4 regions of the Amycolatopsis sp. w19 genome follow, and region 1 is predicted to be linked to each of the others. Evidence: riboswitches for the same ligand, from Rfam matches in the RefSeq annotation. Region 1 holds a riboswitch; each other region holds the start of a gene.

Region 1 (4,207 bases):
CCGGTCGAGCCGTTTCCGGAAATGCGCCACCCGCCTCGGTGACGCCTTGTCCAGCCGTTCGGTGACGGCGGGATTCGACTCGTCGCCCCGCAGCACCGCCTGCGTCGTTTCCAGCCGGGGCTTGAACCGAGCGGCCTTCCGCTGCTCGCGGTACAGGCCGCCGACCAAGGGCCCGACGAAGACGATGCGCGCGACGATGACGAGCGCCGACGCGGCCAGCCCGATGCCGAGCGCGCGCCACACGCTCGAACCGTCGTCGTGCACCTCGTCGATGAGGGTTTTGACGCTGAGTCCCATGAGCAGGAACATCGCGCTTTCCAGCAGGAAGGCCGCGGTGCGCCAGTTGACGGCCTCGGCGAGCCGATCCGTCGCGCGCAGATGCCGCGGGGCGAGGTGACCGGTCACGAGGCCGGCGACGACGACCGCGAGCACGCCAGAGGCTCCGGCCTCTTCGGCGGGCAGGAACGCGATGAAGGGGACCACGAAGGAGATCGCGGTGTTGAGCACGGCGTTGCCCAGCAACGCGCGCACCCGGACGTTGACGATCCCGACGAGCAATCCGATCCCGACCGCCACGACGACCGCGAAGACGAACTCTCCCACGATGCCCCAGACGGACACCGACCCGGCGACCGCGGCGACGGCCGACCGCAGCAGGACGAGCGCGGAGGCGTCGTTGACCAGTCCTTCGCCTTCGAGCACGGTCAGCAGCCGGGGCGGGAGGCCGAGCCGCCGTCCCACGGAGGTCGCGGCGACGGCGTCGGTGGGGCTGATGACCGCGCCGAGCGCGAACGCGGCGGGCCAGCCGATGTCCGGGATCAGCTCGTGGAACAGCCAGCCCGCGCCCAGGGTCGTCCCCACCACGAGCAGCACCGCGAGACCGGTGATCGGCCGGATGTTCCGCCGGAAATCGACCACCGGCATGTTCACCGCCGCCGAATACAGCAGCGGCGGGAGTACTCCGGCGAGGATCAGCTCCGGTTCGACCTCGGGATGCGGGACGCCGGGCAGGAAGCTCAGGCCGATACCGGCCACCACGAGGCTCAGCGGAGCGGCCACGTTGAGCCGTTCGGAGAACGCGGCCACCAGGACGATGCTGACGACACCGAGGACGACGACGAGGGTCAGGTTCACCGGGTTCACGTGTCCTCTCGCCGGTCAGTGGCTTGCCGTGTCCATTGGACACGAGGTCAGCGGACCCGCAAGTCGGAGCCGGTCAGTGCGGTGTGTCGCGAAAGCCACCTCGCCTGCGGTGCGCGAAGCCGCCCAGGTACCGAGGCCGCCGAACGCGTCGTGAGTGGCAAAGAGCGTTTCGGTGGCGACCGACAGGGTGAAGGGGACCTTCCCCTCATCGCACGAGCGGAAAGTCCCCTTCACCCCGGCCTGCGGTCCTCATGGGTGGCAGAGTCCGAGCAGGTGTTGCGAAAGCCACTTTCGCAACGTTGAAGGTTGCGAAAGCCACTTTCACAACATCCGGAGCCCTTCAGCGCAGCGCCGCCAGGACGTAGTCGTCGCCGGACTGCCACACCGGGGCCACCTCCGCGAAGCCCGCCGCCCGGAGCAGCCTGGTGTGCTCCTGCGGGCTGAGCCGGTTGCCGTAGCCGGTCGAGATGCCGCGCAACTCTTCGGCCGTGAAGCGCTCCCTCAGCGCGGGATCCGCGGCCACCGCCGCCCACCAGGTCTTCCAGTCCTCGTTGGCGTGGACCCCGGCACGGGCCGCGCGGCGCTCCTTGACGACTTCGGCGAGCTCGCGGATGGCCGGTTGCTCGTCGTAGAGGTGGTCGCCGTTCACGAGCGCTCCGCCCGCCCTCAGCGCGACGGCGAGGTCACGGTAGACCTCGGCGAGCCGCTCGGGGCGCAGCCAGTGCAACGCGGTCGTCGAGACCGCCGCGTCGACCGGCCGCCACTTCAGCCGGCCGCTCTCGGCGAGATCGGCCCGGACGTACTCGATGTCGCTCCGCTCCGGCCGGGTCGCGCGGGCGAGGGCGAGCAGGAACGGGTCGTCGTCGAGGCCGACGATCCGTGCGTGCGGTAACCGCCGGGCGAGCCTGGTGGTCAGCGAGCCGGGGCCGCAGCCTAGGTCCAGCACCAGCGGCTCGGCGACGTCGCGGCAGACGTGTTCGACGACGTCGATCACCACGGTGAAACGTTCTTCACGGTCGGCGACATAGCGTTCCTGCTGCACGTCCCACCGGCGGACCCAGTCCGCCGCGAGCTTCTCGTCCACCGGCCTCCCCTTCGTGATCTTGATCCTGTGTAGCACACGCCGGTCATGGGTTACCGTGTGCGCCACAACGTAAGAAGGTGCCCGTCGGGGGAAGCCGGTGTGAATCCGGCGCTGACCCGCAACCGTGATCGGCCGCCGAGCCGTGAGCCGGACTGCCCGCCGGACACCGCCAACCCCAACTGTCGTGGAGTGCGGAGCGGGGTCCCGTTCACGTGCGGTCGCGCGCCCGGGACAGTGCTCGACGTCCCGGAGGTCCCTATGACGCGTCATCCGCTCACCCGTCGGAGACTGCTCGCGCTGGCCGCGCTCACGCCGTTGGCCGCCTGCGGGACCGCGCCGGCGGACACGGGCCGGTTGCGAGTGGCGTTCGCCGCGGGCGGGTCGAAGGAAACCCTCGACCCGTCCCAGGTTTCGCTCTTCGTCGACCAGGCGCGGGCCAAGGCGCTCTTCGACACGCTGGTCGCCTACAACGCCGACACCTCCTTGCGACCGCGGCTGGCCGAGTCCTGGGAAAGCGACGTCGCCGGCACGCGCTGGCGGATCCGGCTGCGGCAGGCGGCCTTCCACGACGGTCGTCCGGTCACCGCGGACGACGTGCTCTACAGCTTCCGGCGGATCGCCGACCCCGCGCTGGCTTCCTCGTCGCGGCAATACTTCGCGAAGGTGGACTTCGCCCGCAGCAAAGCGGTGTCCCCCACCGAAATCGAGCTGACGCTGACCGCGCCCGACTTCGAATTCCCGTCGGGCTGGGGCGCTCCCGGCGCGGAGATCGTGCCCGCCGGGACGACGGACTTCACCGCGCCGGTCGGCTCGGGGCCGTTCCGTTTCGTCTCGTTCACCCCCGGCGACGCGGCGGTGTTCCGCAAGAACGAGTCGCATTGGGACGGCGCGCCGAGTATCGACGAGCTGGAATTCGTGCCGGTCAACGAAGAAACCGCGCGCGTCAACGCGTTGCTGTCCGGGCAGGTCGACTACGCCCACGACCTCGCGGCCGGAACCGCGGCGCGGCTGGCGGGCGACGGACGCGTGTCACTGCTCGAAGCCAAGGGAACGACGATGCAGGGCATGATGCTGCGCCTGACGCAACCCCCGTTCTCCGACCCGAGGCTGGTGCACGCCGTACTGTCCGGAGTGGACAGAGAGGCGTTGAACCGCGTCGCGCTGGCCGGACGCGGGGAGATCGGCAACGACCTGTTCGGCAAGGGACTTCGCGGGTATGCCGCGGACATCCCCCAACGCCGCCGCGATGTGGACCTGGCCCGGTCGCTCGTCCGCGAGGCGGGCGCGGAAGGGCTGGCCTTCGCTGTCGAGACCAGCGACGTCGACCCGGGTTTCGCCACCGCGGCCACGCTGATTTCCCAGCAGCTCAAGGAGATCGGGCTCGCCGCCACCCTGAACACCCGCGCGTCGAGCACCTATTTCAGCGAGGTCAAGACCAAGGGCGTCGCCGCGCTCACCCGCACGGCCACCCTGCCCGTCCCGACGTTCCTCAACCAGCGCTTCCGCACGCGCGGCTCGAACAACGTGAACGGCTTCGGCTCGCCGGAGTTCGACGCGCTGCTGGATCGCGCCACGGCCACCGCGGACGAACGCGCCAGGCTGGCGCTGTTCGGCGACGCGCAACGGATCGTCCACGAAACCGGCGGTCTGCTCGCCTGGGGGTTCAGCACCTGGACGATCGCCGTGTCGAAACGGGTTTCCGGGGTGGTGACCGCGCCGCCGAACACCTTCGATTGGGCTCGGTTCGACCGCGCCCGGCTGTCCTGACGTGCGGGGTCACGTCGTACGACGGCTGGGTTTCGCCATGGTGCAGGCGATGTTCGTGCTGGTCGCGACGTTCGCCGTGACCGCGTTGCTGCCGGGCGACGCGGCCTCGGTCGTGCTCGGCGAACAGGCCACCGACGAGCAGGTGGCGACCGTCCGCCATCAGCTCGGGCTCGACCAGCCGCTGCTCGACCGGTTCGGGAACTGGCTTTCGGG
Region 2 (4,207 bases), on a different contig from region 1:
CTGAGCAGGCTCGAAGATCTCGCTTCGGGCGTCTCCGGCGACCAGCCGGTGATCCGCGTGCTGGCCACACCGCAACTCGTCGAGGCGGCCGTCAACGCCGGACGACCCGAACGCGCCCGTGCCGCGCTGGAGGTGTTCGACCGCTGGACGCTGGCCGGGGCGGAACCCTGCTGGCTCGCGTTGAGCCACCGTTGTCACGCGCTGATGGCGTCGGATCCCGGTGTGGCGGAACGACATTTCCAGGCGGCCATCGAGGCGCACCGGCGGGCGGGCGGCGCGGTGGAACTCGCCAGGACCAGGTTCGCGTACGCCACCCTGCTGCGGCGGCATCGCCGGACCCGTGACGCCCGCGACCAGTTCCGCGATGCCTTGCGCGGCTTCGAAAACGTCGGCGCGACCCGCTTCGCCGAACGGGCCAGGGCCGGGCTGCGCGCGGCGGGCGAGACCGTCGACGCTCCGCACCGATCGCTCGCCGGCCTCACGCCGCAACAGGACGCCATCACCCGGCTGGTGGCGGCGGGGGAGACGAACAAGGAGATCGCGCGGCGGCTGGTGATCAGCCACCGGACGGTGGACCACCACCTGCGGAACATCTTCACCGCACTGGGGGTGCGGTCCCGCGTGGAACTCGCGCGCCGCGTCGCCGCCGGCGAGTGACGCTGCCCGTGACTCACGTGATCGAAGCCGGAACTCGCGTGATCGGAGGCCCCACTCACGTGATTGGAGGCGGAACTCCCGAATGCGGCCTCCAGCCACGCGAGTCACGTCCCTGATCACGCGAGTCACGCCTTCGCTCACGCCGTGACCTGTGTGCCCAGGCCGTGAAGGCCTCCTTGAGGGACCCAGAGTCCCTCAAGGAGGCCTTCACGGAATCCGGACAAGTAGGTATCCAGGACGGTTCACGGGCAGGCGAGGACCGGGGCTTGCGGGCGGCCACCGCCGTGCAGGTCGCTCAGCGGAACCCTGGCCAGGCCGAGGATCGCCTGCGCGGTCGCGCGCGGGGCGGTCGTCGGGTTCGGACCGGTGGCGTCGTAGGCGATCGCGCCGCGGTCGGCCTCGGCGCCGGCGCAGCCGGTCTGCAGTGACCGCAGGAATTCCCGCGCCTTGACCGCGGCGGCGGGACGATGACCGGCCAGCGCTTCCGCGGCGAGGCCGGTGCTGTTGGCGTTGGGCGCGTTCGCGGCGACGCCGAAGCCGCCGTTCGCGTGCTGCTTCGTGACCAGCCACGACGTGCCCTCGCGGGCGTTCACGGGGTCACCGACGGCGCGCAAGGCCTGCACGACCGTCGCGGTCGCGTCGACGTCGCTCGTGCACGTCGCTTCGCCGAAGTTCTGCGGGAAACCGCCGTCCGCGCACTGGGTGCCCGCGAGGAACGTCACGGCCGACGCCGGGGCACCGCCCGGGGTGCGGTCCAGCGCCAGGAGGGCGAGCGACTGCGAGAGGGCGTTGGAGTAGTCGCCGTACTCGGATCGGTCGGAGAACCGGCCGGACGGCGTGAGCAGCGAGAGCAGGCCCGCCTTCAAGTCGACGCCGCCGAACGACGCCAGGTCCTTGCCCCGGATCTGCGCGGCGAGCATCAGTTTGGCGTGCGCGCCCGCATAGGCCTCGGTGCCGCCCCCGACGTAGCCGGTGGTGACCTCCGGCTTCGCGAGCCAGGCGATCGCCTTGCCCGCGTTCGTGTCCGACACGCCGGCCGCGGCGAACGCGAAGATCGCGTCGATCGTCAGGCCCTGATCGGGGAACTTCTGGCCGCCGAAGTCGGCCTCGAACCGTTCGCCGTCGGTCATCTGCCTGGCGAGCCAGCCGGCGGCGGCGTCCGCCTTGTCGTGGGTGGCCGCGGCCGCCGCCGGAGCGGCGACCAGCCCGATGCCGCACAGCAGGGCGACAGCGAAAACCAAACGTCTCATGAGAACCCTTTCCCGCATTTCCACGACAGGAGTCGGTGACACCGTGCGATGTGGGTGACCGGGCTCGCCTGGAAGGCACACCGTTGCGGGACAGCGCCGGACTCTCACCGGACTTCCCCCACGACCGCGCCTGAAGACTCTCACCCCGGTCGGGTGCGGGATACCGCCGGGTGCCCATGTGATCCTCACGACCGACTGGCCGGTGGTACCTACCGGAGGTGAACAGGTGTTAACCTCGGCTGGCTCGACAACAGAACACCGCCGCCCGTGACGGGGAAGCCGGTCGAAATCCGGCGCTGTCGCGCAACCGTGGGCCCTTCGCAGGGCGAGCCGGGATACCGAACGGGCGGACGTACGAACCACTGTCGCGATAAACAGGGGTGACTGCGGCGTCCCGCGCTGTCCTCCGCCATGCCGCAAGGAGGAGTCATGCGCCGCGGGTACCTGGCCGCGTCGGCGTTCGCCGTCATCGTCACCATGATCGCCGCACCGCTCAGCGGGACGGCGACGGCGGCGAACGATCCCGGTGCGGCGAAGGTGAATTCCCGCTGGCTCGCGACGAAGCTGAAGCCGGACGGCACATTCGACAACCCCAGCGGCGGCTCACTGCCCGACCACGGCCTGATGCTCGACGCGCTCTTCGCGATGTACGCCGCGGGCGAAGGCGCGCGGGCCGAGCCGATCGTGAAGTTCCTCGACGACCAGGGTCACGCCACCGACTACTTCACCTGGGACGGGCTCGCCCCCGGCGCGGGATACGACAAGATCATCGTCGGCGGCGCCGTGGCGAAGACGATGGTCGCCGCCCAGGTGTCCGGCCGGAATCCGCGGGCCTTCGACGGCTACGACCTGGTCGCAGAGACCCATGCGGCCATCATGCGCAAGGGCCCCGACAAGGGCCGGGTCAGCGACTACTCCAAGGATCCCGCCCTCGCCGACGCGGTGAGCAACAACGCGAACATGTTCGGCCAGGCGCTCGGCGTGATCGGGCTCGCCGTGGCGGGAGAGAACGACCGGATCGCCATCGACAGGCTGCTGACCCAGCAGTGTTCCGAGGGCTACTTCCGCGTCCTCTTCTCCTACATCCCGACGAAGGAGACCGGCGACCACGTCACTCCGGACGGCCGCAAGGTCTCGACCTGCGACGAGGGTAAACCGCTCGGCCTTTCCCCGACCGACGGTGACGCCACCGGGCTCGCCCTCTCGGCGATGCTGGCCGCGAAGAAGGCGGGCGCGGCCGGTCTCGACGCCCCGATCGCCAAGACCGTCTCCTGGCTCAAGGCGAACCAGACGCCCGGCGGCGGCTGGGGTGGCGGCGTCGGCACCGAGGCGCCGAACACCAACAGCACCGGCCTGATCGTCCAAGCGCTCGTCGACGCAGGCGGCGCGAACGCGGCGGTGGACAAGGGCGTGCGGTTCCTCAAATCCGCGCAGGCGAACGCCGCGGCCGACTCCGGGAACAAGCTCGCGGGCGAACTCGGCGCGATCGCCTACGACCCGGCTTCCTACGAGGCGGCGCGTTCCTCCGGCATCAGCGGCCTCGACACCTGGATCCGCGCGAGTGCCCAGGCTTCGCTCGGGTTGTCGCAGGTCGGTTTCTACCCGCTTGCGAAGGGCGAAGTCCTGCCGCCGACCACCGGCGTCCCGGAAACCCCGGCTCCTGTGACGCAGCCGCACAAGCCCGCTCCTGAGCCCAAGAAATCCATCACGCCCAAGGCGTCCACCGGCGCCCGGGTGTCGACGGTCGCGGCGATCGCCGCTCCGGTCACCGCGACCCCGGCCGTCCGCCTCGGGGCCTACCTGACGAACCGGCTCGTCGGCGGCGACCACGTCGAGGTCACCGAGGACGGCAAGACCTACGTCGACTACGACGCCACCGCCGACGTGGTGCTGGCCTTGCGGGCGTTGGACCAGCAGCCGGACGCGGTCGCCCGCGCTTCGCAGTTCCTGCTGAAGCCCGAAGCCGTGCAGGCCTACGCGCACGGAGCGCCGTACGAACAGGGTCAGGCGTCGTACGCCGAACCGCTCGCGAAACTCGTGCTCGTCGCCGAATTCGCGAAGTCGGACGTCGCCGGTCCGTTGCGTGCCGATCTGGTGAAACTGCGCGGTACCGACGGGGAATTCACCGACACCGGATCGTTCGCCGACGCCGATCGGACGGTCGAGCGGCACGCTTGGGCGGTCCTCGCCACCGCCGCCGATCCCGGCCCCGCGGTCGAACTGCTCCTCTCCCGCCAATGCGCGGACGGGACCTTCCCGAAGCACCTCGACACCGCGGAATGCGGTTCCGGCGACCTCGC
Region 3 (4,207 bases), on a different contig from region 1:
GACCGACCGAACGCGGCCAGTCGCCTGTGTCCTCCTTGTAGCGACGGAGAAGCGAGTCCGCGAGAGCCTGTCCGGTCTCCCACGCGAGACGGCTCGGGATGGCCTTCGGGTCGACGGTGTAGAAGTTGCGGCCCGTCGGCAGCACGTTGATCAGGCCGCGCAGGGGAGAACCACTGGGCCCCGCGGGGATGTAGCCGCCGTCGAGCGCGTGGAGCACGGCGTCGATCTCGGCGCCGGTGCCCGCCAGACGCGGCACGATCTCGGTGGCGGCGAAGGTCAGGACGCGGGCGACCTCCTGGTGTTCCGGCACCTCGGCGACGACCTCGGCGACGGCGGCGGGGGACCAGTCCCTGGCCTCCATCGCCTCGACGAGCGAGCGGGCCGTCTGCTCGATGGCGTCCACTACGGACAGTGGGGCGTCGCTGTTCTCCTTGAGCCCCAACGCGGACCGCAGGCCGGGGACGGCGCCCTGTTTGCCGCCCCACATCTGCTGGGCGCGCAGCATGGCGAGCACGAGGTTGATCCGCGCCTCGCCCACCGGCGCGGCGCCGAGGATGTGCAGGCCGTCGCGGATCTGGGCGTCCTTGACCTCGCACAGCCAGCCGTCGATGTGCAGCAGGAAGTCGTCGAACTCCGCGTCGTGCGGGCGTTCCTCGACACCGAGGTCGTGGTCCAGTTTCGCGGCCTGGATCAGCGTCCAGATCTGCGCGCGGACGGCGGGCAGTTTCGCCGGGTCCATCGCGGCGATGTTGGCGTGCTCGTCGAGGAGCTGTTCCAGGCGGGCCATGTCGCCGTAGCTCTCGGCGCGGGCCATCGGCGGGATCAGGTGGTCGACGATCGTGGCGTGCGCGCGCCGTTTCGCCTGCGCGCCCTCGCCGGGGTCGTTGATCAGGAACGGGTAGATCAGCGGCAGATTGCCCAGGACCGCGTCCGGCGCGCACGAGTCCGAGAGACCGGCGGTCTTGCCGGGAAGCCATTCCAGCGAACCGTGTTTGCCGAGGTGGACGACCGCGTGCGCGCCGAATTCCTCCTCCAGCCAGCGGTACGCGGCCAGGTAATGGTGGCTCGGCGGGAGGTCCGGGTTGTGGTAGATCGCCACCGGGTTCTCGCCGAAACCGCGCGGCGGCTGGATCATCAGGATGACGTTGCCGGACTGCAGCGACGCCAGCACGATGTCCCCGTTGTCCACATAGAGTTCGCCGGGCGCCGGGCCCCAGTGCTCCTCCATGCCCTCGCGCAGTTCCGCGGGCAGCGCGGCGAACCACTCGCGGTACTTGTCCGCGGGCACGCGGATCGGGTTGCCGGACAGCTGTTCCTCGGTGAGCCACTCCGGATCCTGGCCGCCCGCGGCGATGAGCGCGTGGATCAGGGCGTCGCCGTCGGGCTGGTCGGTGCCGGTGGGCTCGACGCCGGGGAACGGATCCTCGCCGAGGTCGTAACCCTGGTCGCGCATGCGGCGCAACAGCTCGATCGCGGACGCGGGAGTGTCGAGGCCGACGGCGTTGCCGACACGGGAATGCTTCGTCGGGTACGCGGACAGCATCAGCGCGATCCGGCGTTCCGGCGGGGGAGTGTGGCGCAGGCGGGCGTGCGCGAGCGCGATCTTGGCGACCCGCGAAGCGCGCTCGGCGTCCGGCACGTACTTGGGGAGCCCGTCGTCGTCGATCTCCTTGAACGAGAACGGGACGGTGATGAGGCGGCCGTCGAACTCGGGGACGGCCATCTGGTTGCCCGCGTCGAGCGGCGAGAGGCCGTCGTCGTTGGCGGACCAGGTGTCGCGATCGCTGGTGAGGCACAGCGCCTGCAGGATCGGGATGTCGAGCGCGGCCATCTCGGCGACGTCCCACGCCTCGTCGTCGCCACCGGCGCCGACCTCGGACGGCCGGGTGCCGCCGGCGGCCAGCACGGTGACCAGGAGCGCGTCGGCCTTGGCCAGCTCGGCCATCATCTCCGGCTCTCGGGTGCGCAGGGAGGCGCAGTGGATCGGGAGCGCGCGGCCCCCGGCGTCCTCGACGGCGTCGGAGAGGGCGTGGACGAACTCGGTGTTCCCGGACAGGTGATGCGCCCGGTAGTAGAGGATCGCGACGACCGGACCCTCGGTGCTCTTCGGCTCGCGCTCCAGGACGCCCCACAGCGGCTGCACGGCGGGCGGCTCGAAGCCGTCACCGGTGAGCAGGAGGGTGTCGCTCAGGAACCGGTGCAGCTGGGTGAGGTTGGCCGGGCCGCCCTGCGCGAGATACGCGTGCGCCTCCGCCGCGGTGCCGGCCGGGACGGTGGACAGCTTCATGAGCTGCGCGTCCGGCGTCTGCTCGCCGCCGAGGACCACCACGTGCGCGCCGCTCGCGCGGACCGTGTCGAGGCCTTCCTGCCAGCTGCGTTCGGAGCCGAGGATCCGGACGACGACGATCTTGGCGCCGTCGAGCAGGGCGGGCAGCTCCGCGAGGTCGAGGCGGGCCGGGTTGGCCAGCCGGTATTCGGCCTCGCTGGAGCGGGCGCTGAGCAGGTCGGTGTCCGAAGTGGACAGAAGCAGGATCACGGCAGTCCTCACTCGGGGTGTCCGCGCCCCGGGTCGTGTGGTCGCGACGGCCGGAGTTCCTGGCTTCCCTCCCTGGCCGGGAGGATGACAGTGGCGGGACCGCCCCGGACTCTCACCGGGTTCCTCCTCCGCCGTCGCGTGGGTCTTGAGTTCACTCTCCGGTGCGGTCCGGCGGGAGTCAAGGTGATGTGTGGCCGGGCCGGACGTGCAGCCACAGGCCGGTGAACACGGCGGTGGCCAAGGTGATGACGCCGGCCGCGACGAACGCGCTGTTGAGGCCTGCCTCGAAGGAGGCTCCGCCGGATTGCCGGGTGCGGACGATGGCTCCGAGTAACGCCACGCCGAGCACCGCGCCGATCTGCCGCGTGGTGCTGCTGATACCCGAGGCGAGGCCGCCTTCTTGCGGGCTGACCGCTTGGATGGCGGCCCCCGTCAGCGGGGACATGGTGAGGGCGAAGCCGATGCCGACGACACCCAGCCGCCACCACACGTTCCCGTAGCCGGTGCCGGCGTGCACCACGCCGAGTGCGAGCAGCCCCAGGCCCGCCAGGGCCAGACCGACGGTGACCACTATCCGGAAGCCGTACCGGGCGGCGAGCCGTCCCGCGTACGGGCTGACGATCACCATGGCGACGGTCGCCGGCAGGGTCTGCAGGCCGGCGCGCAGGATCGAGCTGCCCTGGACGTACACGAAGAACTGGGAGAAGAAGAACGACGAGCCCATGAGCGCGAACCCGACCACGACCATGGCGGTGTTGGACACGGTGAACAGCCGCTCCCGAAACAGCCGCAACGGCAGCATCGGTGCGGCACGACGCGCTTCGACGGCGATGAAGGCGGCCAGGAGGACCACCGCGGCGGCGAAGCTGCCCAGGATGACCGGCGACGTCCAGCCGCGGGCACCACCCTCGATCAGGCCGTAGGTCAGCGCGCCCACCCCCAGAACGGACAGCAGCGTGCCCGGGACGTCGATCGCGGGGGCGCCGGGATTGCGGGCCTCTTCGAGGGTGCGCAGGCCGACCAGCAGCAGGACAACGCCGATGGGGAGATTGACCAGGAAGATCGCGGGCCAGCCGAAGACCTCCGTCAGCACGCCGCCGGCCACGGGGCCCGCGGCCAGGCCGATCCCGCTGAATCCGGCCCACAGCCCGATCGCCTTGACTCGTTCTCGCGGCACGGGATAGGCGGCGGCGAGGAGGGCCAGCGAGGCAGGGCTCAGCGCCGCGGCCCCGATGCCCTGCAGCACCCGGCCCGCGACCAGCCAGCCGACCGAAGGGGCGAGGCTGCACAGCACCGACGCGACCGTGAACACGACCACGCCGGACAGAAACACCCGCTTGCGACCGAAGCGGTCGGCGAAGATGCCGCCGGACAGCAGCAACATGGCGACAAGCAGCACATACGCGTCGACGATCCATTGCAAGCCGGTCAGCTGAGTGTTCAGCCGATGCTGCATATCGGGCAGCGCCGCTCCGACGATCGTGTTGTCGAGCAGGACCATGAACTGACCCAGACAGGTCACCGCGAGCAGCACGGCCCGGTTCGATCGACGGTCCACCGCCGCAGGGGACACAACCATCCAGATTCCTCCCAGATACTAAAGCAGTCAGTGACTGCGTTAGGGACTGTAGAGCGAGTGTCTCGTAAACGCAATAGCTGACTGCGTTAAGG
Region 4 (4,207 bases), on a different contig from region 1:
GGCCGCGACCAGGTTCCGCAGGGCCGGTTCGACCTCCGCGTAGCCGCGGGTCTTCAGGCCGCAGTCCGGGTTGACCCAGATCCGCTCGGCGGGCACGGCGCCGACGGCGGTCCGCAGCAGGCCGCTGACCTCGTCCACGCCGGGGACACGCGGCGAGTGGATGTCGTAGACACCCGGCCCGACGCCGCGGCCGAAGCCCGCCGCGCCGAGATCGGTGACGACCTCCATCTTCGACCGCGCGGCCTCGATGCTGGTGACGTCGGCGTCGAGCGCGTCGATCGCCTTGACCACCTCACCGAATTCCGAATAGCACATATGTGTGTGGATCTGCGTGGCGTCGTCGATCCCGGAAGTCGCCAGCCGGAACGAAGAAACCGCCCACGCGAAGTACGCCTCGTGCGCCGCCGCGCGCAGCGGGAGCAGCTCCCGCAACGCCGGCTCGTCCACCTGGATGACGCGGATGCCCGCCTCCTGCAGGTCGTGCACCTCGTCGCGGATGGCCAGCGCCACCTGACGGGCGGTCTCGCCCAGCGGCTGATCGTCGCGGACGAACGACCACGCCAGGATCGTCACCGGTCCGGTCAGCATGCCCTTGACGGGTTTGCCGGTCAGACCCTGCGCGTAGCGAGCCCACTCGACGGTCATCGGCTCCGGACGCGAGACGTCGCCGTACAAGATCGGCGGCCGGACGCAGCGCGAACCGTAGGACTGCACCCAGCCGAAGTCGGTGGCCGCGAACCCGGCCAGCCGCTCGGCGAAGTACTGCACCATGTCGTTGCGCTCGGGCTCACCGTGCACCAGCACGTCGAGGCCGAGGTCCTCCTGCAGCCGGACGACACGCTCGATCTCCGCCTTCATCGCGGCTTCGTAGCCCGCGTCGTCCAGCGAACCCGCCTTGTGCGCGGCCCGCGCCTTGCGGACGTCGGTGGTCTGCGGGAACGAGCCGATCGTCGTGCTCGGCAACGGCGGCAGCTTCAACGCGGCCTGCTGAGCCGCCGCCCGCCGGGCATAGGGGGAGCGGACGGTGTCCTCCGGCCGCAGCGCCTCCAGCCGGGCGCGGACCCCGCTGTCGGCCAGGTCGGCCGCCGTCGCGCGATCCGTGGCCGCGGCGCGGGCGGCGGAGAGGTCGACGCCCTCTTCCTTCAACGCACGCCCGAGCAGGACGACCTCGTCGACCTTCTGCCTGGCGAAAGCGAGCCAGCCCTTCAGCCGCGGGTGAAGCCCGTCCTCTCGTTCGACGTCGTAGGGCACGTGCAGCAGCGAACAGGACGTCGACACGCTGACCGACTTCGCGGTGCCCAGCACCGTCGCCGCCCGGCTGAGCGCGCGGGTCGGATCCGTGCGCCAGACGTTGCGCCCGTCCACGACACCGGCCAAGACCTCCTTGTCCCGTAAGGCGGGCTCGGCGGCGACGGCGTCCACAAAGGACTCATCGGACACGAGATCGACGGCGATGGCGTCGATCGGGGAACGGGCGAGCACGCCGAGTCCGCGTCCGAGCCCGCCGAAGTATCCGGCGACCAGGATCTTCGGCCGCGCGGTCTCCTTCGCGAGCCGGTGGTAGGCGCGGATGAGCGCGTTGAGTTCCCGTTCGCTGCGATCCGCGGCGAAGGCGGGCTCGTCGAACTGGACCCACTCGACGCCTTCGTCGTGCAGACGGCGCAGTAGTTCGACGTAGGCGTCGAGAAGGTTGTCGAGCAGCTCCAGCGGGCGGAAGCCTTCCGGAGCCGTCTCGGCCGGTTTCGCGAGCAGCAGGAACGTCACCGGGCCCACCAGCACCGGCCGGGTCTCGACGCCGATCGCGCGGGCTTCGCGGTACTCGTCCAGCGGTTTGGTGCCGGTGAGCGAGAACGTCGTGTCCGGGCCGAGTTCGGGGACGATGTAGTGGTAGTTCGTGTCGAACCACTTCGTCATCTCCATCGCCGGCGCGTCCTGCACCCCGCGCGCGGCGGCGAAGTAGGTGTCGAGCGGCGAGAGGCCGAGCGTGGTGAAGCGCTCCGGCAGCGCTCCGAACAGCTCGGTGGTGTCGAGCACCTGGTCGTAATGGGAGAACGTGTTGGAGGGGACGGAATCCAGTCCCGCGTCCTTGAGTTCCCGCCAGGCGCGGGTGCGCAGTGCGCGGCCGGTGCCGAGCAGTTCGGCCTCGCCGATCCTGCCCGCCCAGTAGCGTTCGAGTGAACGCTTGAGTTCCCGGTCCGGTCCGATCCGGGGGTAGCCCAGCACTGTCGTGCCGATTTCGGTCACAGCTCTCTCCTCGCGAGCTTGTCGTCGGAGCCCGGGGCGCGCAGGAGTGACCGCCGTTCGGTCGTGCCCATCCCACGAGGCCCGGACTCACGCACGCCGTCGGCGCGCGTACCACGGGCAGGTCTTCGGACTCGTGGGCGACTCGCTCGCTCCTACCGGCCGTCGCTTCCCGGGGCGCCATGTCCCAGTGCTTTACCGTGTCTCGCACGGTGACGGCTTTCGTTCCCACATACCGCTGCGGGGCAGTCCCGGATTCGCACCGGGTTCCCTGTTACCTCGACCGGCCTGGGAGGCCGGGCGAACCAGTAGCACTCCGGAGCGTACCGCGAAGGAGAAGTACATGAAGGCCCCCTTCCTGTACCTAGGCGCAAGGAAGGGGGCCTTCATGTACTACGTGTCGGTGATCAGTCCCAGTCGAGGGCGCCACCGGACTGGTACTCGATGACGCGGGTCTCGAAGAAGTTCTTCTCCTTCTTGAGGTCCATCGCCTCCGACATCCACGGGAACGGGTTCTCGGTCTCGCCGAAGATCGGCGCGAGGCCGATCTGCTGCGCCCGGCGGTCGGTGATGAAGTGCATGTACTGCTCGATCAGCTCGGCCGAGAGCCCGAGCATGCCGCGCGGCATGGTGTCGCGGGCGTAGGCGACCTCGAGTTCGCACGCTTCGGTCAGCATCGTCCGGATCTCCGCCTGGAACTCCTCGGTCCACAGGTGCGGGTTCTCGATCTTGATCTGGTTGATGCAGTCGATGCCGAAGTTCAGGTGGATCGACTCGTCGCGCAGGATGTACTGGTACTGCTCGGCGATGCCGATCATCTTGTTCCGGCGGCCGAGCGAGAGGATCTGCGCGAAACCGGTGTAGAACCACATGCCCTCGAAGATCACGTAGAACGCGACGAGGTCACGCAGGAAGTTCTGGTCGGCTTCCGGGGTGCCGGTCTCGAAGTCCGGGTTCTCCAGGTTCTGCGTGTACTTCAGCGCCCACGCGTCCTTGTCCGAAATGGACGGGACCTCGCGGTACATGTTGAACAGCTCGCCCTCGACCAGGCCGAGGCTTTCGCAGATGTACTGGAAGGTGTGCGTGTGCACGGCCTCCTCGAACGCCTGGCGCAGCAGGTACTGGCGGCATTCGGGGTTGGTGATCTGCCGGTACACCGCGAGCACGATGTTGTTGGCCACCAGGGATTCCGCGGTGGCGAAGAAGCCGAGGTTGCGCTTGAGCATGGTGCGCTCGTCCTCGGTGAGGCCGTCGGGCGACTTCCACAGCGCGATGTCGGCCTGCATGGCGACCTCGGTCGGCATCCAGTGGTTGTTGCAGCCGGCGAGGTACTTCTCCCACGCCCAGGTGTACTTCATCGGCAGCAGCTGGTTGACGTCGGCGCGGGCGTTGATCATCCGCTTGTCGTCGACGTTGATGCGGGCGGCGCCGACTTCGATCTCACCGAGGCCCGTGGCGTCGGCGGAGGCGTCAAAGGTGGTCATGAAAGCTCACTTCACGAGTCGGGGGTCGTGAGTGGCGATTCGGGTCAGAACCCGAATCGCCACTCACGACGATGTCTTACTGGCAGGCTTCGCAGTCGGGGTCGTCGATCCGGCAGGCGGCGCCTTCGGTGGCGACGAAGTCGACGTCCGAGACCTTCGGCATCTCCTTCGGCTCCGGCTTGGCGGCCGGGGCAGGAGCGGTCACCGGCACGGCCGGAACCGCGGCGGAAGCCGACGGCGCGGGCGAGGCGGCGGGAGCCGGGGCGGCGGCGGGCTTCGGCGAAGCGGGTGCGGCGGGGGCCGGGGTGGCCGAGACCGCGTTCAGCTTGCCGTCGGTGCCGCGCAGGGTGCTCTTCTCCACGTGCGTCGCGGACCGGGCCCGCAGGTAGTACGTGGTCTTGAGGCCCTTGTGCCAGGCGTAGCGGTACAGCTCGTCGAGCTTGCGGCCGCTGGGCGCCGCGATGTACAGGTTCAGCGACTGG

What was found. A riboswitch is a leader RNA that binds a small molecule or an ion and turns the genes downstream of it on or off. The one in region 1 is predicted to bind cobalamin.
Region 2: it holds a riboswitch for cobalamin, as region 1 does, so the genes downstream of both, ACSMFO_RS20815 (peptidase) here and ACSMFO_RS33230 (ABC transporter substrate-binding protein) in region 1, are expected to answer to the same signal.
Region 3: it holds a riboswitch for cobalamin, as region 1 does, so the genes downstream of both, cobN (cobaltochelatase subunit CobN) here and ACSMFO_RS33230 (ABC transporter substrate-binding protein) in region 1, are expected to answer to the same signal.
Region 4: it holds a riboswitch for cobalamin, as region 1 does, so the genes downstream of both, metE (5-methyltetrahydropteroyltriglutamate--homocysteine S-methyltransferase) here and ACSMFO_RS33230 (ABC transporter substrate-binding protein) in region 1, are expected to answer to the same signal.

What each region holds. Positions count from the first base shown of each region.
Region 1 is NZ_JBPQFM010000023.1:28,114-32,320, reverse strand. It holds gene ACSMFO_RS33240 (cation:proton antiporter) at 1-1,134, opposite strand, end outside; gene ACSMFO_RS33235 (class I SAM-dependent methyltransferase) at 1,484-2,227, opposite strand; cobalamin riboswitch at 2,251-2,405, shown strand; gene ACSMFO_RS33230 (ABC transporter substrate-binding protein) at 2,486-3,994, shown strand; gene ACSMFO_RS33225 (ABC transporter permease) at 3,996-4,207, shown strand, end outside.
Region 2 is NZ_JBPQFM010000010.1:62,628-66,834, forward strand. It holds gene ACSMFO_RS20810 (LuxR C-terminal-related transcriptional regulator) at 1-657, shown strand, start outside; gene ACSMFO_RS20815 (peptidase) at 900-1,907, opposite strand; cobalamin riboswitch at 1,940-2,088, opposite strand; cobalamin riboswitch at 2,156-2,269, shown strand; gene ACSMFO_RS20820 (hypothetical protein) at 2,337-4,207, shown strand, end outside.
Region 3 is NZ_JBPQFM010000017.1:168,352-172,558, reverse strand. It holds gene cobN (cobaltochelatase subunit CobN) at 1-2,536, opposite strand, end outside; cobalamin riboswitch at 2,572-2,724, opposite strand; gene ACSMFO_RS28995 (MFS transporter) at 2,715-4,094, opposite strand.
Region 4 is NZ_JBPQFM010000002.1:499,319-503,525, reverse strand. It holds gene metE (5-methyltetrahydropteroyltriglutamate--homocysteine S-methyltransferase) at 1-2,244, opposite strand, end outside; cobalamin riboswitch at 2,344-2,566, opposite strand; gene ACSMFO_RS06800 (ribonucleotide-diphosphate reductase subunit beta) at 2,649-3,725, opposite strand; gene ACSMFO_RS06795 (ribonucleoside-diphosphate reductase subunit alpha) at 3,802-4,207, opposite strand, start outside.